DNA from 2 places in the Paenibacillus sp. 19GGS1-52 genome. Region 2 is predicted to be linked to the other one. Evidence: riboswitches for the same ligand, from Rfam matches in the RefSeq annotation. Region 2 holds a riboswitch; the other holds the start of a gene.
The links. A riboswitch is a leader RNA that binds a small molecule or an ion and turns the genes downstream of it on or off. The one in region 2 is predicted to bind preQ1.

Region 1: it holds a riboswitch for preQ1, as region 2 does, so the genes downstream of both, H1230_RS25910 (queuosine precursor transporter) here and queF (preQ(1) synthase) in region 2, are expected to answer to the same signal.

What each region holds. Positions count from the first base shown of each region.
Region 1 is NZ_CP059724.1:5,586,980-5,599,336, forward strand. Features, by position in the region: gene H1230_RS25860 (glycosyltransferase family 2 protein) at 1-707, shown strand, start outside; gene H1230_RS25865 (FAD:protein FMN transferase) at 869-1,978, shown strand; gene H1230_RS25870 (HAD family hydrolase) at 2,065-2,775, opposite strand; gene H1230_RS25875 (GNAT family N-acetyltransferase) at 2,805-3,272, opposite strand; gene H1230_RS25880 (metallophosphoesterase family protein) at 3,374-3,880, opposite strand; gene H1230_RS25885 (YqkE family protein) at 3,922-4,182, opposite strand; gene H1230_RS25890 (winged helix-turn-helix transcriptional regulator) at 4,271-4,603, shown strand; gene H1230_RS25895 (GNAT family N-acetyltransferase) at 4,608-5,117, opposite strand; gene H1230_RS25900 (SDR family oxidoreductase) at 5,163-6,005, opposite strand; gene H1230_RS25905 (M24 family metallopeptidase) at 6,485-7,579, shown strand; gene H1230_RS25910 (queuosine precursor transporter) at 7,654-8,379, opposite strand; PreQ1 riboswitch class I at 8,390-8,435, opposite strand; gene H1230_RS25915 (methyl-accepting chemotaxis protein) at 8,775-10,463, shown strand; gene H1230_RS25920 (IS1182 family transposase) at 10,831-12,357, shown strand, end outside.
Region 2 is NZ_CP059724.1:3,389,191-3,401,547, reverse strand. Features, by position in the region: gene H1230_RS15975 (class I SAM-dependent methyltransferase) at 1-466, opposite strand, end outside; gene H1230_RS15970 (DMT family transporter) at 499-1,413, opposite strand; gene H1230_RS15965 (cysteine hydrolase family protein) at 1,596-2,120, opposite strand; gene queE (7-carboxy-7-deazaguanine synthase QueE) at 2,285-3,007, opposite strand; gene H1230_RS15955 (6-pyruvoyl trahydropterin synthase family protein) at 3,000-3,482, opposite strand; gene queC (7-cyano-7-deazaguanine synthase QueC) at 3,483-4,148, opposite strand; gene queF (preQ(1) synthase) at 4,178-4,678, opposite strand; PreQ1 riboswitch class I at 4,886-4,929, opposite strand; gene ymzB (protein YmzB) at 5,375-5,710, shown strand; gene murB (UDP-N-acetylmuramate dehydrogenase) at 5,773-6,684, opposite strand; gene H1230_RS15930 ((2Fe-2S)-binding protein) at 6,956-7,765, opposite strand; gene H1230_RS15925 (ABC transporter ATP-binding protein) at 7,812-8,618, opposite strand; gene H1230_RS15920 (FecCD family ABC transporter permease) at 8,673-9,707, opposite strand; gene H1230_RS15915 (FecCD family ABC transporter permease) at 9,704-10,765, opposite strand; gene H1230_RS15910 (iron-hydroxamate ABC transporter substrate-binding protein) at 11,077-12,102, opposite strand.

The DNA of each region.
Region 1 (12,357 bases), 2.2 Mb from region 2:
GGCTCTCCCGTTATGAAGCCCTAGGACTGGTAGATGGTGAGATTCTACTGACCTTCGATGATGATGCCGAACTGGACGATCCCCTCTACATTCGCCGAATGCTGGATACCTATGCTGCGGACAAGTCTATTGTGGGTGTAGGCGGCATAGCTAAAGGTCTCTCCAGCAGCCGCTCTGGCAAACTGCTTGGCATGCTTACCTGCCAAATGTCAGGCTCCCCTGGAAGACTGTCTGCAAGTACACTCGCAGGCTCCCTGCTGCGATGGGGGGAGACAGAAAATACCTTCGAGACCGATTTTTTTCACGGCTGCAATATGTCATTCCGGCGTACGGCCCTGCAGGATATGAAGCCCTACCCGTGGATGACCAGCTATGCTGTTGCTGATGATATTTACATGTGCCACTTGGCCAGTCGTTACGGCAAGCTTGTAATTAATCCGGAGATGAAGATCACCCATCATGAATCTCCTAGCTCACGTGACAAGGCTGGACGTGTCGCCCGAGCCACCGCGATCAATCATTACTATCTACTAAATTTGCGAAAGGCTCCGGTGAGGAACTATGCGGCCCTACTCTGGACATTGTCTTATTTAACAGGGAAAGCAACACTTAAGCGGAATTTCAATGCGGTATCCGGTTATGCCGGGGGTATTCTGTTTGTACTTAATCCCCGCAAAAATAAATATAGAGAATATATGCTCGATTAACCTACTAGGCACGTTATTGCTTGTTCCAGCTCCGCTTCGAAATTTGGGGTGCGGAGTCTTTTTATGTCCCAATTTGTCATGAATTATAGTTTCCCCCGTCCCTCATCTGGGGTATGATAGTAAAGATGTGGTCAAGAAACTAACTTTATGGATGGTGGAACATGTTTAAGAACAAGAAATTGACGCTAATCCTCGCCGCTCTCGTCATTATCCTCGTCATAGCTGTCAGCGTCTGGCTATTTGTTGGCAATAAGAAAGACAGCACTTCTGAAACTCCAAACGGAGCAACGGTAACAAAAGAAGGCGATACAACCTCTATGTCACAGACTTTCTATATTTATGATACGGTTGTAAATATCAAAGTTTATGGTGACACAGTAGCTCAAAAAAATATGGATCATATTCAGCATATGCTGGAGCGAATGGATAAGGAGTTCAGTCGCACCAAAGAAGATGGTGAACTTTATGCCGTCAATAAGGCAGCCGGAAAAGAAGCAGTTGTTGTTTCCGACGAAACCTTGGATATTGTCAAGCAATCGGTGAAGTATGCCGAGGAGATGGACGGGCTGTTCGATCCTACCATTGGCCCCCTCGTGGATCTCTGGAATATCGGCAGTGGAGGCGACCATGTCCCTCCTCAAGCGGATATAGACAAGGCAAAGAGCCTGATCAATTACAAAGATGTTATTATTGATGAAGCTGCCAAGACTGTGAAACTGGCTAAAGAAGGCATGATTCTTGATATGGGCGGTATCGGCAAAGGTTATGCTGCCGACCGGGTCGCCGACTATTTGAAGGCACAGGGCCTAGACAGCGCTATGATTAACCTCGGCGGCAGCAGTATCATTGCCCTTGGCAACAAACCGAATGGGGCGCAGTGGAACATTGGCCTGCAAGACCCAGACCAAAGCCGTGGTACACAGCTTGGTACGATTAAGATTACTAATGAGGTTATCGATGCTTCAGGTGTATACGAACGCTTTTTCATGCAAGACGGGGTCCGCTACCATCATATTCTTGATCCGCGTACAGGCTTTCCTTCTCAGAATGGCCTAAAAAGCGTGACGATCATGAGTCCGAATGCTACAGATGCAGATGCCTTGTCCACCGGAGTATTCCTGATGGGTGAAGAAGCTGGCATCAAATATCTAGAAGCACTTCCCGAGAATGTAGAAGCTTTCTTCATTACCGATGACAATAAGATTTATGCAACCTCAGGGATAAGACAAAGACTGCAATTGACTGACCCTACGTACAGCTTTGCGAATTAATATTTCTATGCTTGGTGCTTTAACTTTCTAACAGCACTTGCACAAAAAGGGTTAGAGCCATAGGCTCTAACCCTTCTTGTCGTCCGTCACACTATAGGCAGCTTGCTGAATTCCTCATAGTCAGTGAAAATATAGCTTGGTTCTTGGTCTGTTGCCGGCTGTCTTCCTCGTGGGTTGTACCAGCATACCCTCCAACCAGCGGCAAGAGCCCCAACCACATCATTAGCCCATGTATCTCCTATATAGATCGAATTCTCAGCTAAAGTTCCTGTCATGCGGTTGACGTGAGCAAATAGTTCCGGGTTCGGCTTGGCGATTCCCACAGCATCAGAGATAAAGATTCTATCCAGCGGGATGAGTTGATCCACACCCAGACCGATAATCTTCTTCATCTGATGCTCTGCAGGGCCGTTCGTAATAATACCTACAATATGCCCATTTGCAATAAACCGTTCCAACTGCTCCCGCACGCCTTCGATCATCTCAATCTGGTATTGACGACCGATATAGGATGCTTGGACCCTTGACGCCTTATCCCGATTAAGGGGTAGACCAAATTCTGCAAAAGCAAGCTCTAGTCGCAGCACCCGCGTCTCCTCAAGTGGAAGCTCCCCACTTAGATACTTCGGCCACAGCAAATCACTGTGATGCCTTACGATGTAGAATAATTCTGCATAATCCAGACTGCTCTCATCTGGAGTCAGAACTTCACGCACCGCTTCCCGAAAAGGAACCAGATGATCATACAGCGTGTCATCCAAATCAAAAAATATAGCTTGCTTGTTGCTATTTACCAAGTTAACTCTCCTCATTATGTCTCTATCTATTATTTAAAAAAGAGATTATAGGTATAAAATTCGTCATCCTTTATATAACCTTGTCTTTCATACAAGCGCTGGGCAACAAAATTATCCGTCATTGTGGTTAGTGACAAGCCCTTGGTGCCTGTACTTACAGCAAAATCGCGAGCTCCCTTCAACAACAGGGAACCCAATCCAAACCCGCGTTGCGTTGCAGATACAAACAAATCATTGAGTATCCAGAGCCGCTGCATAGTCACCGATGAGAAAGACGGATACAGCTGAGTAAGGCCACCAGCACGTTTATTGTTGCCTTCACCCTCTACTGCCATGAATATAACGGATTCATCATGCTTTAGCCTTTCCGTCAAAAAGGCACGGGCTCCTGTCGGATCGGATACCTGACCATAAAACACCCGGTATTCATCAAACAGTGGAATAAGCAGCTCCAGATCCTCCAAACCCGCCCGCTCCATACGATAGTTCTGCATCATAATCGCTCACTTTCTTGGCTTCCGCCTCTTTTACGGTTATTTTAGAACCATTAAGAAGCTCTGCACATGGAGAAAACGCTGCAAAATTTGGACATTTCCCCTCATCTCTTGGATTCATAGAATACATGGCGGGCGCTGACTCTACCTTCTTCTATATCCAGCAAACCGAACGAATATAATTTCTCACGCCGTTTATCCGTTGGAGAGCCCGGATTGAAGAGCAAGATGCCATTCTGCTTATGAAGCAACGGCTGATGCGAATGACCAAACAGAATGACGTCCACCTGTTCATCGGCAAATGCCAGGAGCGCATTCCCGTCTGTACCTTTGCCTGAGTAAGGCGCATGTCCATGTATCATTCCAATACGTACTCCCCCCAGTGTAACGATCTTGCGCTCACCAAACCGCGCAATAATCTCGGCACCATCATTGTTACCGGCAATTCCTTCCACTGGAGCTAACTCCGCCAGCAGATCATAGATCTCTAAGTCTACCCAATCGCCAAGATGTAGAATCTGGTCCACCTTGCGAAATTCTGCAATAAGCTCCTGCGGCAAAGACTTCTCATTCTTGCTCATATGTGTATCTGATACTACTCCAATTCTCATCTTGTCCAGCTCCTAATCTATCCTTGGTGATGATACCCCTTTTATTTGAACTTCTTCCAGTCCTGACTGCTATTATCCAGCAAATGGGCAAAATCATTCTCCAGCCGTTTCTTCTCGGCAGTACGCTGATCTTCCACTACCTTACGGACAGCTTCTTTACGGTCGTTCTCCTCAGCCTTCAACTCATCAGACTGCGCTTTAAGCTTGCTTAAGACATCGCTGCTGAGCAGGTCCTTCAGCGTAGCGGGACCATCTACCGCAGCAGGGCGCGGAGTAGTTGGAAATTTCTTCTTTTTAGCCATATATATCACCTTTTCTGGTTGTGTTATAGTTCAAATTTGTTTTAGTTATAGGTCTTTTCGTTTATAATGACAATAAGAGGTGAGCTTTATGAAATCCACAGATCTGTGTCCACGGTTACAAAAAAGCATGGATATTATAGGCAGACGTTGGACAGGCCTGATCATCTATCAGTTACTGCAAGGACCACAGCGTTTCGGTGCCATTGAAGCTTCTCTTCCGATCAGCGGCAGACTGTTGTCTGAACGGCTCAAGGAACTGGAACTGGAGGGTATTGTCCATCGGGAGGTCTTCCCCGAAACACCCGTAAGGATCCAGTACTCCTTAACGGATAAAGGTCTTGGACTGGAGCCTGTCATTCGGGATTTGCAGCACTGGTCAGATGCATGGATCGAACCCGTAGCCGAATCTATCGAACCTTGATTTCTTATGATCCCAATTTACGTCCGATGATGACTAAATCACGCTCGATGCCGTCCATTTCGGCAATTCCGGGCAGTAAACCCCATCGTTCAAAGCCGAATTTCTGCAGCAGTTGCAGGCTTGGCTGATTATGGCCAAATACAAAGCCAACGAGATTTTTTACGCCTAGGCGTGGTGCTTCCTCTATTGCCTTGTTCAGCAGCAGAGTTCCGGCTCCACTGCCGCGAAAGTTCTCATTCACGTATACACTGATTTCTGCAGTTCCATTATAGGCAGGTCGGCCATAGAACGACTGGAAACTGAACCAGGCGGCAATCTGTCCCTCTTGTCGCAGCACCCACAGCGGACGATGATGGCTGTTATGCTCATGGAACCACTGCTGTCTCTCTTCTATAGTGACCGGTTCCAGGTCGGCGGTTACCATCCGACCTGAAATTGTAGAATTATATATTTCTACAATTGCCGCTAAATCTTCCAGTGCTGCATCTTCAATACTACCCTTCTGCCAATCCATACATTCATTCCTCCACATTGTAAATGATAATTCCCTACACAGAATTCACTTCAAGCCAACCTGCTCCAGACTCCATTGCCATAATCGCCCAGCCTCTGCTGTATTCTCAGCTCTTGGAGACAGCTCCTTGATCTTGCGGCGGTAATAATACTGCCCAGTCACTTCACGCAGCTCCGGTGCAGTCGCCAGATAAATCGCTGTATCCGCACCCTGCTCAGGAGTCAGAAAGAAGAACGACACCAGCTTCAGAATCGAGCGGCCAAAGCCGGTCTCGCGGTTCACACCGATGTTGGTTCCCACTGCTCCCGGATGCAGACAGTTGGCAGTAACCCCTGTTCCCTGCAGCTGTTTAGCCAACTCTTTAGTGAACAGAATATTGGCTAGCTTGGACCTGGCATATCCTTTGGCCGGGTTAAAGCGACGGGATAGGGTAGGGTCTTCATAATGAAGGGCACCGAGCTTGTAGGCGCCCGAGGCAACTACAACTATACGCCCCTGCTCTGCTGCCTTAAGTGTATCCAGCAGGAGATTAGTGAGCAGAAAATGTCCCAGGTGATTCACACCGAGATCCAGCTCAAAACCGTCAGCCGTTAGCTGGCGTTTAATAGCCACTACTCCGGCATTATTAATTAACACATCCAATACGGAATAGCTTGCCTTAAACTCCTCAACGAAGCTGCGGATGCTCTCAAGCGAGGCCAGATCGCAGAGCATCAGCTCAATATGGTCTGAACCGCTTTTCTGCTTGGCGTAAGCAAGCGCATCTTCCCCGCGCTTACGGCTGCGGCAGGCCATAACAACCTGTGCCCCCCTGCGCGCCATTTCAACTGTTGTAGCCAAGCCCATACCGGAGTTTCCTCCGGTTACAATCACGATTTTACCCTTCATGCTTAGTACCCCTTCCTAACGGAACCTACCAGCCTGGATCTATCTAAGTTGAACTTAAGATTTTCCTGAATCGGCTTTAATCGTAACTGCGGTGAATGTTTGGACTTCCGGCCGCTGTTGTCTCCCGATTTCTTGATTTATTCCGCTTTAGCGGATGAAATCCGGAGACAGCCTATGCTTACGATGCGAGCTTTCCTACGGAAAGCTTGTGGGCGGTCGCTATCGCTCCTACAGTTCCAAAATTCCCCTCCGTTACTTTTGCCTTTTGCTAAGTTTTCTAGTTCAACTTATATAGCCTAATCTTTTCAGATACTATGTTCTAAGATAATGTTACATCATTTTATAAGCTGGAGATAGTTTGGAATTAACTTTAAGGCGTGAACGTCTCCTACTTCTCTATGATGTGCACCCTCGTTAGTTATGATCTATAATAGAAACATTGCAGTTTTTAACGTGAATCTGAGAGGGGAACTACTGAAATGAACGATGCACTAAAAAGTCTTGAACAAAAAATGATGCCTGAGGGCCTTGATGCTCTGCTCGTCACAGATCCCAAGCATGTCTACTATTTGACGGGGTTTGCCAGCAATCCACATGAACGCTTTCTTGGTTTACTCCTAATCAAGGGAGAGGAGCCTGTACTGATCGTTCCGGCATTAGATGCAGAAGCGGCCCATGCGGCCTCGGCGGTTACGAAGATTCTGACACATAGCGATACGGATAATCCCTACCTCCTGCTTAAAGAATGTCTTGGCAGCACAACTCTGAATACACTCGGTATCGAGAAGGAGCACTTCTCCGTAGCGCGTTATGAACTGCTGGCTGAGTCCATAGCGGCGAAGAGCTTCCACGATATTGGTCCATTACTGCGCAGCATGCGCGCCAAGAAGACCCCTGAGGAAGTCAGCCGCATGAAGCATGCCGCTGAGCTTGTAGAAGAAGTTCTGCGCCGCGGTCTTGAGCACGTAAAGACTGGTGTAAGCGAAATCGAACTGGTGGCCGAGCTGGAATATCTCATGAAAAAGGTTGGTGCCTCTGGCCCCTCCTTCGATACCATGGTGCTCTCCGGTCCGAATACTGCCCTGCCACACGGCGTACCGGGCAGCCGAATGATCCAGCCAGGCGATCTCCTCATGTTCGACCTTGGCGTGTATGCTGGTGGATATGCTTCCGATATTACTCGCACCTTTGCTGTGGAAGAGATGGATGCCAAGCTTATGACCCTCTACACTACAGTGCTGGCTGCCAATGAAGCCGGTATTGCTGCTTCCGTCGCAGGAGCTACCTTTGGTTCAGTCGATCAGGCCGCACGGGAAGTGATCGCTGCGGCAGGCTTCGGACCTTATTTCATGCATCGTGTCGGCCATGGTCTCGGAATGGATACACATGAATACCCTTCTCTACACGGGTTGAATACAGATGTTATTGAGAATGGGAACGTGTTTACCGTAGAGCCCGGTATTTATGTTCCAGGGCTTGGCGGCGTACGGATTGAAGATGATGTATTAATTACTGCGGACGGCCCTCAGACACTCACAAGCTTTCCGAAAGAATGGACTGTTCTGCATTTGTAGGCAGTGATCTTCTAAGTTATGCATCTGATATTTCAAGAAAGAGCCACGCAAATTCGCGTGGCTCTTATTACTGTCTAGGAGGAGATATGGGTATCCGCTGCTCTCTGAACTGCAGACTCCTCCTCAGCAAACTTGAAGGAACGAGCGATGTAAAGGATTGGCGTACCTGCTGCAGTCAACAAGAACTTCGCAACATAAGTTGTGAGCAATATCTGAACCCATACCTTCCATTCATACGTGCCCGCGAAGGCAATCGTACAGAAGATGAGTGTATCCACAAAGGAGCTGACCATCGTACTGCCATTGGAGCGAATCCATAGCTGACGGGATGTGCTGTAATATTTTCTTATCCACGAATATAACCGAACATCGAGAAACTGGCTGATAAAATATGCTGTAAGGCTACCCAGTGCCAAGCGTGGCATAAGTCCAAAGATTTTTTCCAGGGATTCCTGAGCGAAGTCGCTCTCATCCGGAGTGAACTTCAGCGCCATCTGCATAATAACCGTTGTCATCAGCAAGGTGAAGAAACCGAACCAGACCGCCGTTCGCGCCTCTCTCCGCCCGTACTTCTCATTGATCAAATCGCTGGTCATATATAGAGTCACATACATCGTATTTCCAAGGGTCATAACAATATTTGGTGGCATGGAAATTGTTTTTGTGACCTGAATGTTAGCAATAACCGTAGCAACGCCTACCCAGGCATATAAGCCTTTTTTGCCAAATAAGCGGTAGCAGAGAAGAAAGAAAACAAAATTGACAATAACAAACCCAATTCCCCATAACAAGTTAAACATTCTACTGATACTCCTCCTAGTTTTGTTTACGCGGGATGGTTACGAACCGCGGCTTCTTAGTCTCTTCAACAAAATATTAACTCTATCATAATAGCGATAGACATTCTATGAAAACCTTAAATTTTTATGAAAAAAAGCTCTTTTTTGCGTCATTTTCTACAATTAAGAAAAGTATTAGACAATAATCCATCTTTTTCAGAAAAAAATGCGGTACAACACACAACTTTCACTATTCAACCTGAGGTTAATTCTATAGAATAGTATCAATCACGTTGTCTAACCCCAAGCTACAGCTTGATATATGACCTAGACCCATGGAATATATTGCTGCTCTGCCAACTCCCAGCGGTTGGTATGGGATTAAAGATGCATGCTACAGAAAAGGAGAGAATGATATGTTTAGTTTCAAGCATTCAATCAGTCGCAAGTTCACGCGTTTGTTGTTTATCGTTCTGTTACTCACGTCTCTTTTGTTAAGTGTCAGCTTCTACTTTATATCCATTAATACAATCAACAGTTATGTCATGCCACAAATCAATAAACTGCTGACAGCAGCCGCACAGGATGTGTATAAGAATCTAAATGCTACCTTTGCCCAGCAAACGCTTGGCAAGAACGAGCAGGCTTCTACGAATGTTGAATTCTATTTCCAGGATAAGCGGAAGCAGCATGATGTAGAGACCATCTTCCTGATGGAGCTAAAGGATGGCAAGGCGGTTACTCTGATTGCAGATCACGGTTCTAAGCTGAAAGCTCAGGAGAGCCTTGAAGTATCACCAGCAATGGAACAAGCCTCTAAAGGAAAAAGCGGACTTAGTGATATCTATAGTGATAGTCACGGTATACATAAAACAGCGTATGTCGGCATCCCCGGCAGTACGATGATTATCGGTGTAAGTGCTGATGTCGGTTTTGTTAAAGAAAAAATGAGCAGTATTCTCTGGACCAGCGCAGGTATTACACTAGTGGCCTTAATTATTGGTCTGAGCGGTGCTATGTTCATGAGCCGGCGAATTACACGTCCAATAACTCAACTCGCAGCGTACAGCAACAAGTTGGCAGAAGGGGATTTCACACAGGAACTAACCATAAAGGGCACCGATGAAGTAGGACAGCTCTCCGAAAGCTTCCGGACGATGACCCTGCGGCTGAAGGAAATGATCGGGCAGGTCCTAGATACCTCAGGCTCTGTAGTTGCAAATTCCAACGATTTGAGAGAACGTGTACTCATCATGAATGATATGGCAGAGCGTTCTTCATCATCGGTTATAGAAATAGACAAGGGCAGTATCGCGATCGCGAGCAGTGCCCTGGACAATTCAAAAGCGATGGATGAGATCAATCTGGGTATTCAGCATATTGCTTCTGCAGCAGGCGAGGTTACTGAGCAGATTGGCGAAGCTTCTGAAAAAGCCGTGGGTGGCAATGATATTGCCCAAATTGCGGTTGAGCAAATGCGCCAGGTTGAGCGAACCTCCAAACAATCGCTGAAACAATTTCAGACTATGAATGAACGTTCTCTACAAATCGGTGAGGTGGTACAGGGTGTTTCTGAAATCACCAAACAAATTCAAATGCTGTCGCTTAATGCTTCCATTGAAGCGGCTCGTGCCGGAGAGCATGGACGTGGCTTTGCGGTTGTAGCAGGAGAGGTTCGCAAGCTGTCCGAACAGTCCAAGAACTCTACCGAACAGATCCGCGACTTCCTGCTGGGTCTACAGGAAGATATGAAGCGTTCTGTCACCGACATTAACCACTTGCATACTGAAGTTGCTTCCGGCGTGGGCAAGGTGGCGGAGGCGGGCGATGCCTTCAATCATCTGCTAATTCTCATTCAAAGCATCGATCACAGTATTCAATCTGTATCAGCAGCCACACAGCAAATCTCGGCAGGAACTGAGGAGGTTAGCGCTTCAGTTGAAGAAACTGCCCAAATCACCGCCAAATCACAAGCTAGTGCGGATATGCTTACGCAGAACTCCGAGCGGCAGCGTGTAGAGCTCGAAGGTCATTCCCAGACGGTAGAGGAGCTGCATGAACAGGCAGTGAAGCTGCAGGAAGCCGTGCAGCAATTTAAGATTTAACTTAACTGGATAAGCATATTGCAATCAACAAGAAACAATCTATACAGTAAGGGGCTGTCCCATAAGCCATGAAATGGCTGCTTGGGACAGCTCTTTTTTGGAGTCAGATAGACATTGCGCTTGTGAGGACGCTCCGCGAACGGACCGTTGTTTCAATCGCTGTGGTCTCCAGATTTTTTTCATTCCCCTTAGCGGTGAAAATCCGGAGACCAAGGCGAACGCTATCGCTTTTCCACAATCGTTCCGTCCTCTCCGCTGTTTAAGCGGGACTCGTATCTACAATCCTTCTAAAAATCATAAAAAAAGAAACCTTTCTTTGTTAAAATGGAAGTGCGACCAACCATTTTAAATCAAGGAGAGGTTTCTTTTGTACATTCAATATACCATGGACCAACTTTGCTTGCCAATGGATTTAGAGGACGACATTCCAGAACATCACCTCGTTCGTATCGTCAATGCCGCCGTTAACCGGCTGGACGACGGCATTTTTGACGCGGCCTACCCAGGTGGTGGCCGTGACAGCTACCATCCTAAAATGCTGACCAAAGTCATTATTTACGCCTACACGCAGCGCATCTATTCCTCTCGCCAAATCGCCAAATCCATTCGGGAGAACATCCCCTTCATGTGGCTCGCCGGTCGGCAGCGGCCAGACTTTCGGACGTTGAATCGATTTCGTTCCCAGCGGATGAAGAACGTTCTCGAAACCGTATTTACCGCCGTGCTTCAGTTTCTGGCTGACGAAAAATACGTTTCCCTAGAGCATTACTTTGTGGACGGAACCAAAATCGAGGCGAACGCCAATCGCTACACGTTTGTTTGGGGGAAAGCCGTCAGTAAACACAAAGTCAAACTGCAAGATAAGGTGCAGGCCCTGTTCGCTGACATTGAAACGGCAGAAGAACAGGAAGAACAAGAGAATTCAGGCAAAGACCTGGCTGAACTCGGCACAGATTCCGAAGTGAGCAGCGTGAAACTTGAACAGGTGGTGCAAAAGCTCGAAGCTCAGCTGGCCCAAAAACCGAAAGACAAGCCCTTAAAAAAAGCTGTTCGGACGCTGCGCAAGGATTGGCTTCCCCGACTGCTGAAGTACGAACAATACCAAAAGCTCCTTGGTGACCGGAACAGTTTCAGTAAGACAGATCCAGATGCAACGTTTATGCGGATGAAAGAAGACCACATGCGAAATGGCCAGCTGAAACCGGGATACAATGTGCAAATCGGGACCGAAAACCAATTTATTTTAGCCTACAGTTTACACCAAAGACCGACCGACACCCGCTGTTTAGAGCCGCATATGGAAAAAGCGCAGCAGATCCTCGGAAAACTGCCAAAGACAGTCATTGCGGATGCAGGCTACGGCAGCGAAGAAAACTACGCCTATCTGGAAAAGAAAGAGATTCAGGCGGTGGTGAAGTACGGCAGCTACCACAAGGAAAAGAGCAAAGCCTGGAAAGCGAATGTTGGTAAAATCGAGAACTGGACATACGATGCAGCCGAGGATAACTGGACGTGCCCCGCCGGGGAAATGCTGCATTTCCGCAGAGAAAGTAAGGAAATCTCACAGAGTGGATATGAAATTCACAAACGTCATTACCGAAGTCAGAGCTGCGAGGGCTGTCCGTTGAAGGAACGCTGCACGAAGGCAGCTGGAGATCGGGAAGTGGTTGTTAGTATGGAACGACTGCGTTACCAAAAGCAGGCTCGGGAGATCTTGCGAAGTGAGGAAGGTTACGCCCTGGCCGTACGCCGAATGACGGAACCGGAAAGTGTATTTGGACAACTGAAAAATAACCGGGGCTTCCGGCGCTTTCTGCTTCGCGGCATGGAAAAAGTGACGCTTGAGGTCGGGTGGCTTTCGCTTGCCCACAATTTACTGAAGCGAGCAGCCATA
Region 2 (12,357 bases):
CAGTATTCATAAAAGGAGTGAGATCGGTAAAATAGTGCACAATCCCCTGCTCAGCAAACACAATATCATACGATCCGTCTATAATCTCTTCCGGCAGCTTGAGCACATCTGACACGATATAGGAAAGCTGAACTCCTGCTTCCTGCGCCAGATCAGCTGCATAGCGAGCATTGGCCTCGGAAAAGTCTGCCACACTCACCTCAGCACCCAGCAGGCCGAGCGCCACCGCTTTCATGCCATTGGAGCCCATAAGGTTCATTATTTTTTTGCCGTTCACCTCGCCCAAATAGGAGGCAAGCGGGTAGAGTCTGCCAATCGGATCTTTCACCAGCTTCGCTGCGGCCTCAGTCGGTGTTCCAAAGCGGCTTGTCCAAGCCGTATACGTGTCTTCGTTCCACAGTTCCTCACTTGTTGGACTTGAATTGTTAACCAAATTTGTTTCCTGTTCTTTATCCTGTTCTTCCATTAACGTTGACCCCTTTATTATATAAATATCTGTTATGAAACGTTCTGAAGATTCGCAGACGCCTTCGCCGCTTTCTTCCGTCCTCCGTACAAATAAACAGCGAGTCCGAACATCACCAAGACCCCACCGGCCCACTGTAGCGCTCTTAGTTGTTCACCCAGCAGTAAGTAGGCTAGAATACTCGCTCCTACCGGCTCTCCTAAAATATTCATGGATACCGTTGTAGCTGAGACGTACTGCAGCAACCAGTTAAAGAGAATATGCCCGAATACGGTTGGAACTACAGCCAGCAGTACAAATATTCCCCAATCCCTCGCTGGATAATTAAAGAAGGGAACACCCATGAACAGATTATAGACGGCAAAGACGATAACAGCCGACAAGAATACGATTAAGCTATATAAGTACGAGGGCATGCGTACTACCAACTTTTGGCCGATTAACATATGTACCGCTACTGCAGCTGTTCCTCCGATAGATAAAAGATCGCCTTTAAGATTATCAGCAGAGATACCCACATCTCCCCAGCCGATAAAAAGTACACCGCCAATGGCTATAGCCATGCCGAGGAGTGCCGATATAGCGGTCCTTTCCTTATACAAAAAATAGGCGCCCAGCATAATAAACACAGGCTCCAAAGCCATAATCATCGTCGAGCTGGCCACAGAAGTATACTTCAACGAACCCATCCATAGCAAAAAGTGCAGTGCCAGCATGGTACCGGATAATCCAAGCATAACCCAGTCCTTCTTACGCAGGGCAAAAGCGGCTCCACTATAAGGCCGGGCGAATGGCAGCATCAACAGTGAAGTAAACAGCAACCTGTACATTCCCTGCACAGATGCCGGAGCCGCCGACCATTTAATAAAGATGGAAGAAAAAGATACAGCCACAATCCCAATAATCATCAGCAACGGAACGGGGACGGGCGCGGTTTTTCGATTCATAGGAGTAGTGTCCTTTCCGTATCATAAAGTCACATATGTAAATGTAACGCAGACCGCCGAAAATTGCAGCCCTTTTTCATAAAAAACATCCAAAAAGAAACGAGTACCGTCCTTTATGGACGGCACTCGTTTCAGCACTTATTGATATAACTGCTATTCATATACCCTGTTACCATATTCAATTAGAAGGACACCTCACTCTCCGCAAGCAATGCCGCAAATCTCCCTCCCAACACCGCATTATGATGTTTCACAATGTCTCCACCCGTTAAGTTCGCATTATCAAAAGTGCTGTGCGCATCCTTAACCAATACACATGTGTAACCGAGACTGTACGCGCGTCGGGTGGTGGTATCAAGACAGAACTCACTCTGCATCCCGGCTATCACGAGATCCGTAATACCCAGCCGCTGCAGCTCCTCATGCAGTGCCGTGCGGTGAAAGGCATCCCAGGTCGGCTTCTCAATAATCAGATCCCCTTCCAGCGGAGTGATGCGGCTGCTAATCTGCCAGGTGGCTAAACCTTTGGTATACTCCTCATCTTCTGTATGCTGAATATAAACAACTGGCGTACCTGCCGACCGAGCCTTATTCAGAAGCGAAACTATTCGTACCATCACGCCTTCCTCATCATGCAGCTTAAGATCAGGATAGGAGAACATCGCCTCCTGTACGTCAATAAGTAATAGTGCAGTTTTTCCACTCATTAATTAAATCCCCCTCTCAGTCATCTATAAATATTTCCATAAAGAAGATTATAGCAGAATGTGGGTTTGCTGGTCATTTGAAAATTTGATCTGTCTTCTGCGTTTGTCTGAACAAGCAGAAACAGGTACCATCCATATATGGATAGTACCTGTTTCTGAATAACTTACTTGCCTCTTTTATTATGCCAGATCAGTGCGTGCAGTTGTGGAAGCACACGCGCCAGATTCATCTCTTTATCAACTATAACTTTATTGAATAACCACTCCAGCCTTTCCAGCAACCTACCCGAGATATCACCCTCTTCTGTGACATCTTCATTACCAGGCTGGAGAAAGAGCGGTACTAAGGGATACCTCTGGTGTATGCTTTTGGCATACTCATAATCCATATCATCGAATACAACGACCTTCAAGCTTTGGGTGGCTTTGTTGCGCGCGCTTAGCTTATTCATGATGCTGTCCAGCACATCCCAATTCGTCGACATTCCCGAGCTTGGAGGTTTGGGGCTGATCGTCAGAACGTCAACCTCATAGAACCATTCCTGCCATCTGCTGCCTTGCGTTTCAATGGCGGCTTGAAGACCTCGAGCGTGAAGCATGCTTATAAACTCCCCCATACCCTCGCCAATTAAAGCTGGGTTGCCTCCAGAAATGGTCACACAGTTAAAGTTGTCCCCAGCAAGCTCCAGCAGCTCCGCCATAATCTCAGCTGGTTCCAGCATCCGTACTTTAGCCTTCGCTGAACCATCCCAGGTAAAAGCAGAATCACACCAGCTGCAGTGATAATCACAGCCGTAGGTACGGACAAACATTGTCTTCACTCCGATTACTGCGCCTTCGCCCTGAATGGTCGGCCCGAACATTTCAATTACGGGAATCTTACTCACAATCACAGCCTCCATACAGGCGGTAGGAAGGCCCCTCATCTGGAATGTCCGCAGCCAGGACTTCTGCCCACGAGGTTGGCGTCTCCCATAGCTTCACAGAATACAGCGGCAATCCGGCTTGCTTCAGGTTATTAGCGATATAACAGGACATATTCTCTACCGTAGTACGAAACGACAGCAATGCTACCTTCGAGCCTGTATTCATTAAAGTTTCCAGTACAGGTTCATTGCCCATGGCCAGAAATGCGTGATCTAGGTGGTCAATTAGACTCTGCTGGACACTATTTTTGATATCACCGAAATCAATGACAAAACCTTCATCGGAATGGCCTTCCTCCACCAGGGGGATGCCCTTCAGAACAAGTTCTAGTTTATAGGTGTGGCCGTGCAGATTGCTGCATTTGCCCTTATGTCCGACCAACTGATGCGCGGAATCAAAGGTGAAGATTTTACATACTGAAACCTCATTAAGCATTTAAGAGCTAACCTTCTTTCTTTCCGCCTCATACTGCTCGAGGCCTCTGCTGCGCAGCAGACAGGCCGGACAGGTTCCACAGCCGCTGCCAATGATTCCGTTATAACAGGTCAAGGTATGCTCACGGACATAATCAAAATAGCCTAGTTCATCGGCCATTTTCCATGTTTCTTTTTTATCCAGCCACATCAGTGGGGTATGAATTGCGAACTCATAGTCCATGGACAGGTTCAGCGTAACATTCAGTGACTTTACAAATACATCGCGGCAATCCGGATAACCACTGAAATCTGTTTGGCATACCCCCGTCACAATATGAGCATAACCCAGCTGTTTAGCTAGAATGGCCGCAAAGGATAAAAACAAGAGGTTGCGTCCATCCACGAACGTGCTGGGAAGCTCGTCCCCTTCGCCTGCGGCAATCTCTATATCATCACGGGTTAACGCGTTCGGTGCCAGTTGATTAAGCAGAGCCAAATCCAGAATATGCTGCTTCACGTTAAACTTCGCGGCAATCTCAGTGGCCACTTCGATCTCAGCGGCATGACGCTGGTTATAATTAAAGGTCACTACCTGAACTTCCTCAAATTGCTGCAGCGCCCAGATTAAACAGGTTGTGCTATCTTGTCCGCCGCTGAATACGACGAGTGCTTTTTTGTTCATCATTAGATTATCTCCTTCTCATTTCTTGGGAATTAGCGATTGCCGACTTTTTCCGGATACAGGTCATGATTGATCAAGCGATGCTCCGCCATCGACTCATACTTTGTTCCAGGTCGTCCCCAATTACAATAAGGATCAATCGAAATGCCGCCTCGTGGTGTGAATTTTCCCCATACTTCAATATAACGCGGTTCCATTAGAGCAATCAGATCATTCATAATGATGTTGACACAATCCTCATGAAAGTCGCCATGGTTGCGGAAACTGAACAGATAGAGCTTCAGCGATTTGGATTCCACCATTTTTTGCTCCGGAATATACGAAATATACATGGTACCAAAATCCGGTTGACCGGTTACAGGGCACAGACTTGTGAATTCAGGGCAGTTAAATTTAACAAAATAATCCCGACCGGGGTGCTTATTATCGAACACTTCCAGAATCTCTGGATCATAACCGAACTTGTATGACGTTCCCTGGTTGCCCAGTAAAGTAACTTCTGGCATTTCCTCTTTTAATCTTCCATCTGACATGACAAAAAACCCCTCTCTTTTCCTTCGGCTAATCGCCGGAACTGGAAAGAAGAACGAGATTTCGAAAACCTGACTCTACTAAAAACCGCAGTACCGTCCTATAAGGTCGGCATTTTATTTAGATGCAGCGAAATAGGAAATAAAGCAAAGGCGTAATGCCTCTACTTCTCGGAATCCCCATACCGGAGACTCCCCTATAGCAAAATAGCGGTCTTAGTTTTTTATAGAGGGAGTTTGCGAACCTCTCCTGCGTCACTTCACGCAGAAATCTTCTTACTTCTGTATGTTTAAAATAAAGCTATTGCGTCTTGAACTATACCATGGCGGAAGGGCTCATGACAAGCTTAAGCCTCTGGAATCATCTTGCTTAATCTTCACCGATCCTAGCGATCCATAATGAAAGACCGGCAATCCACAGAGGTATTAGGATCGGAAGCTCAAAAATAACGCCAATTGGGGGTATAATTCTATTTATGCAATAAAATATTCATGCCATTAATTATTATTTTACCTTCCGTAGGTTGAATGATCCTGGTCATCTTGGATAAACCACCTTTACCTATAGATGAAAATGACCTCACTTCAAGCAAATTCCTGAGTATAGTGAATCATCACTGCAATAATATGGATTCAATTTCACGTAAAGGGGTAAGGTAACTTAAAGCTACTTATCTCCTTGAAGGATGGGATCACGATATGGAACAGATCGAACAGCAACTTTTGGATTGGCTTAATGACCATGTGAACGAAACCGTTGTACTTGAAAAGCAGGAGCTCGACGACCTGGATACTATCCATTTTAACCTAGAGTCTGTTGATTATCGGAATGCAGAGGCTGTTATCGATGAATATCTTGGCAGTGCGCTGATCTTAAGAGGTTCAGGTAGTACACTGAATGGGGATAATGAGTTAGTGCCACTACCACAGCACAATTACGAAATTGCCGTCGCAGGACTGCATATTGAGAGCATCCGTAAGGATAAAGTCGAGTTAAAGACTGATAGAGCTAAATATGCCCTCTCATTAACGTAACTTTCAAAGCATAAAAAAATAAGCGAGGCCGCAGGTGTGGAGTTACCTGTAGCCTCGCTTATTTACTCTTCGCCAATAATTTCTACTTCGGTCTCCAGCTCAATACCAAATTTATCCTTCACTATTGCTCTTACATGCTGGATAAGTCCAATATAATCGCTGGCTGTTGCGTTATCCGTATTAACGATAAATCCAGCATGTTTCTTCGATACTTCTGCTCCGCCCATTCTTGTCCCTTGCAAACCGCTTTCCTGAATTAATTGACCTGCGTACCGCCCTGGCGGTCGTTTAAAGACACTCCCACAGGAGGGATATTCCAGGGGTTGCTTCGATTCGCGCTTGTAGGTCAAATCATCCATTGTGGACTTAATGCCTACCGCCGTAGCAGGCTTCAAGACAAACCGGGCTTCTAGGACAATAAACTCCCCGCTGGCAAATACACTTTGTCTATACCCCCACTGCAGCTCGTCACCTTGAAGCGTGACTATTTGACCTGCTTTGTTAATAGCCAGCGCACTATGCAGAACATCCTTGACTTCACCACCATAGGCACCTGCATTCATGTACAGAGCGCCTCCCACAGTTCCAGGGATACCACAGGCAAACTCAAGCCCTGATAACTCCTGCTCCAATGCATAACGCGAGACATCAATAATTGTAGCACCGCTCTGGGCATACAGGTAATCTCCGCGTATCCCCATCTCCATTAAATCAGAGGTTTGCAGAACGATTCCGCGTATGCCCCCATCCCGAATAATCACATTCGAACCATTTCCAAGAACCGTAAGCGGAATGAGATGTTGATGGGCATATGTAACAACCTGTTGCAATTCTTCATATGTGGCGGGAGTTACCAGTATATCAGCCTGCCCACCCATTTTGGTAAACACGTGATCCTTAAGAGCTTCATGAATCTTCACGGTTCCCGCAGTAACAATGTGCTGTAGATCATTTTGAACTGTGCTAATATTCATCTTTCATGCTCCTTTAATGATGTGAAAATACTATTCTTGACTGCCTTATCTTATCAACAATAATGATTACAGACTATAATCCATACTCTACTTCTTCCTTTGATCTTACCTTATATAATCTATATGAAGCATATACGTCTGCAATTATCACAGCTTAAATCAGTTGTAGGCAACCACAACTTTAACAACGAACAGGCTCCCTTGTCAATGGCGGGAGCCTGTTCGTTGTTGAAATTCAATTATTATTATAAAGCTTCTGCTTAAATTAAACCTATTCTTTAGCCGAAGCTGTCTGTTCGCGGTAATTCGTTCTACGAGCGGCTCTCTCTTCCTCTTTCAGACGGGGACAAGTGTAACAATAGCTTCCCCCATCTGTGCGGTAGTACAGGCAGCAGCGGTTGCGCATCTGTACATTTTTATCAGGATCAGCGATATCTTCGATTGTGCGCACAAGTACCTGAAAGGGATTTCTTGAGATCCCGAATACTTCAGCTGGCACATCTTTGACGAGATACTGATAATCTTGATATAAACGGTGGACCAAAGAAGGGTCACCCATTTCTTTTGCCAGAATCTCAATATAATAATTGAACTTTGTCGGTAACTGACCCCATACTTCACTCATCGGCAACCCGCCAACCTCAGCCATTTTATTCAATAAAGGTGCCATCGTATCACGGTAAAAAAGGACAAGAACTTCATCTCTCCACGCTTCACGACCCACCTCATCAATAGGAGCTTCAGTCATCCGCCAGCCCTTCAAAGAAAAGGCAACCCGGCAGTAACCATTAGCAGGTATAAGATGAATTTGTAGATTTGACAAATTTATAACCGGAACAGATAGATAGAAAGTCAGAGAGTATTGCACCGCAAGCGCTAACGTGGATAACCAATTGGCAAAATAAGCCGCAACTGCTCGATCATCCAAAGCCTTCATCAAGGGTCGATAAGTCCCCACAAAAGCTCTCATATTCTCTTCATTTGTCAGCTCTAGAGCCACGAAAGAATGCAGGGTTCCCTCAGGTGGAGTAGTATGTAGATCAAATTTAGAGCTTAAATCTTTCAGTTGTGTTTCATTCATCTAAGGCCCTCCGGTCTTCATGCTATTGCGGCTGTCAGAGCTTAAGCTACATTCCTACAGCTTTATAGGCCGCAAGCTCATAAGGCAGGCAGAGCGGAACTCCTGTACGCGGATCAGGAATAATATCAGCTTCGATCCCGAATACTTCGCGCAATACCGCTGGAGTCATTACTTCAACAGGTGAGCCTTCACTAATGACATTGCCTGATTTGATCGCTACCATATGTTGCGCGTAGCGGGAAGCGTGATTCAAATCATGAACAACCATAATAATCGTACGGCCTTCCTCTTCATTCAGCTTTTGCAGCAGTTGAAGCACTTCCAGCTGATGAGCCATATCCAGAAATGTAGTCGGCTCGTCCAGAAACAAAATATCAGTCTGCTGGGCCAGAGCCATAGCTATCCAAGCACGCTGCCGCTGCCCTCCGGAGAGGCGGTCAATCGGACGATCTTGGAATTCATCCATGCCGGTAACGGTGATTGCAGAAGCGATGATATTTCGATCCTCCGGAGTCATCGTACCGAAGCCTTTTTGATGCGGGTAGCGGCCGTAGCTGACCAGCTCAGAAACAGTCAGGCCATCAGGAGCCGTGGGATTCTGCGGCAAAATCGCCAATTGTCGAGCCACCTCTTTTGTAGATAGTGTATGGATCGATTTCCCATCCAGCATGACAGTACCACTCTTTGGCTTCATGATCCGTGCCATCGTTTTGAGAATGGTCGATTTCCCAGAGCCGTTAGCACCAACAAGTGCCGTTATTTTCCCTGTAGGAAGGGTGAGATTAAGGCCTTTGACAATCATGGCTTCCGCGTAACCAATACTCAACTCTTCTGTATTCAATCGTTCCGACATAACTTCACTCCTCAAAAGTTTTATGGAGCTTGCACTCCTCTGATATAGCTGCTGCTAGGCCTTGGATTTGGCCAATAGGTAAAGAAAGTAAGGTGCTCCGATGATTGCTACTACAATGCCTGTTGGTATTTCTGCAGGCTGCAGGACCCAACGTCCAATCGTATCAGCCGTAAGCAGCAGCAAAGCGCCGATCAAGGCACAGGACGGCAGCAATACTTGATGCCGCGGACCTACCAGCCTGCGTGCCAGATGCGGTGCAATCAAGCCTACGAAGCCAATTCCTCCGCTTACGGCTACGCAGGAGCCTGCAAGCGCGACTGCCGCTGCTAAGAGCAGTATCCGTTCTTTCTCTACTGGTGTTCCGAGTCCTGCCGAGGTCTGATCCCCCAGATTCAGCACATTAAGCACCCGGGCCTTGTAGAAGGAGAATGGAAGCAGAATTAACAACCACGGCAGCAGAGCAAGTACGAATCTCCAGTCTCCGCCCCAAATCTTGCCGGCAATCCAAGTAGCAACAAACTGGTAATTTCGCGGATCAAGTCGGAGTGACAAGATTAGCTGAAAAGCGTAGATTCCGGCGGATACCGCAATCCCGATAAGAATAAGTCTTGTGGGCGACAGTCCGTCTTCCTTCCGGTAGGACAGGAAATAAATGAGAGTTGCCGTAAGGCCCGCACCCGCTAAGGCCAATAATGGCAGTAAGAATACAGAACCTGCTGTTGACGCTGGAAAGAATGAGATATAGATAATTACAGCAAATCCTGCTCCGGCGTTTATTCCCAATGTTCCAGGCTCAGCGAGAGCATTGCGCGACAGGCTTTGCAGGATACAGCCGGACACTGCAAAGCCCGCCCCTACCAGTAACGAAATCACTATTCTCGGCAGCCGGAAATCAAAAAGAATAAGCTTCTGCTGATGAGTTCCTTCGCCTGTTAAAGTATGTAATACATCCAGCGGTGACAATCGCATAAACCCGGTATTCATACTGATGATAAAAACGGCTATGATTAGGATTCCAAGCGACGACAACACGGTAATTCCTCGAGTTCGGCGCTGCCTTTCATATGGAGAGAGTACTATTTTGCTCATGATAGCTCTCCCTTGCGTTTACTCGCTAAATAAATAAAAAAGGGAACGCCGATCAACGCGATTAAAGCTCCTAAGGGTGTTTCATACGGTGCATTAATCATTCTGGCAGCAATATCTGCAAATACAATTAACAAGCTGCCGAGAACTGCTGAGCAAGGAATGATCCAGCGATAGTCAACTCCGACCAGGTAACGCACCACATGCGGAATAATGAGTCCTATAAAAGCAACCGGCCCCACTACAGATACTGCAGTTCCGGCAAGAATGACGACAATAACCATTCCGGCGGTTTGTACCAGCCGTGTTCGCTGCCCCAGCCCAGCTGCCACATCCCTTCCTAAGCTAAGCAGTGTAATGGAACGTGATAACATCATTGCAGCGATAAGAGCCACCGCAACAAATGGAAACATTATCTTTAACTGAATCCAGGTTGTCCCTCCCATTCCACCGGCTAACCAAAAAGCTACGTCCTGTGAAAGATTGAAGAGAATCGCTACACCCTGACTAATAGCAAGCAGCAACGCACTAACTGCAGCGCCGGCAAGTGTCAGACGTAAAGGTGTGAGACCATTATAGGATAGTGATCCGATTCCGAAGACGATCAGGGCCGCTGTAGCAGCGCCGATAAAGCAGTATAGCATGAGATAAATAAAAGAAAGCGACGGTGCAAAAGCAAAAGCGACGGCCAACGCTACCCCTGCTCCAGCATTCAAACCTAGCAGACCAGAATCGGCAAGTGGGTTACGGGTCATCCCCTGCATAATAGCCCCTGCTACAGCAAAGCAAGCGCCAACTAGAGCCCCTGCTAAAGCGCGTGGAATTCGCAATTCTCTAATCACTTGATGCTGCTGTAGCTGAGGATTAAAGCGAAATACAGCTTCCCATACGGTTGCCAGCTTAATATCTGCTGCACCAACAGAGACGGAGAGCGCGAGACCAAAGACGATGGCGACAAGACCGAGTACAAGGATGCTCATTGCCGCCACTGGATGTGATCTTAAAGGCTTGTTTACTACAGTTTTCTTAATTTTGTGTGTTGATTCTGGGGATGGGACCATGAGTCGTCTCCTTATAATGAGTTACAAACTTCCAATTGATAACAACTATCATTCTCATTATCGCAAAAATATCTATTATGTACAATGGAGGCGCAGAATTTCTTATCTTTCAAGATGAAACGGCTTCGCCGTCCTTTACATGGACAGCGCCCGTTTCTTCGAGAAATATAAGGATAAATAATGGCGTGAAACATATAAATTCTTATATTTCAAAAAAAGGTGCAGGTCAGTGTATCCGGAGATACACTAATCTGCACACATCTTGTACCCGTCATGAACTAGTCACATCCGGCTGTAAGAACGAGTATTTCTTATTTCACTAGACTGGCCAATACATCGTCTATAGTCTGGGAGCCTGCAGTGGCACCGCTGTAAAGCCAACTGCTTGTTGAGCTAAGCTCATGTACATTGCCAGCTTTGACGGCTGGAATGCCCTTCCAGATTGCACTATCCAGAATAGCCGCTCCTTCTGTCTTATCACTATTCACCAGGAAGATATGATCTGCTGTCAACTCAGCGAGTTTTTCTAGAGAAATAGGATTCCAGGTAGCTCTTGTTCCTTCAGGAATTTCTGTTACAAGGTTAGGAAGCGTTACCCCAAGATCTGTATACAACACCGCGCCACTGCTGCGGGTTTCATCTACAATATAGAAGTTTTTCTGCACAAGCCAGAGAATTGCTGCGGATTCTTTACCAATTGCTCCAGAAAGCTTTTCTTTTGCGTCGGCTGCCTTCTGATCGTAATCTTTAATGGCCTGCTCTGCCTCTGGAGTCTTATTCAGAATCTCGCCGATTGTGAGCAGCGCTTTACGCCAGTCCTTGCTAAGTGCATCTCCCACTACATACGTAGGGGCAATTTTGTTCAATTGATCGTACAGTCCGTTTTGAACTTCAGACTCCGATTGAATGAGAATTAAATCGGGGGTAAAGCTCGTTACTGCTTCCAAAGGAAGATCGTAGCTGATCTTTGGGACATCCTTTAAATCAGCAGCTAAATAATCCTGGATACCGTTAGGAACTGACCATTGCGCTACCGGTGTCACACCGAGTGTTACCAAGTAATCTTCCAGATACGATCCCAGAACCCGTTGTGGATTAGCTGGAATAATAACCTTATGTCCCATGGAGTCCGTTACAGTCTTCTCTACAGCTGGTGCTTTTGTTTCTGCTGGGGCTGTTGTAGCCTCTGCTGTAGGCGCTGCAGAAACCTCTGCTCCACTATTTGCTGAATTTCCAGCATTATTATTACCGCAGGCGGATAAGAACAATACCATCACCATTAGTCCGCAAATTGCTAGTTTCATGCTTCCCAATTTCTTTTTCTTAAACGAAAACATTAAAATACCCTCCTATTATGTATCTGCATTGTTGGTCAAAGGTGTATTTGCCTTCGCCTCACTTCCTTAAATGATATTGATTCTCATTCTCTATGTCAACATAAATATTTAAATATGTGAATAATTACTTTCTTTTCTCAACTGAAAGTTAACTAAATAAACTAATGTAAGCGTAAGCAAATTGGGTAAGTTGGAAAAATAGAATAACAGCTCTTACGACCCTAATCATACGCAAAAAGCGGCTAGTTCCATTAC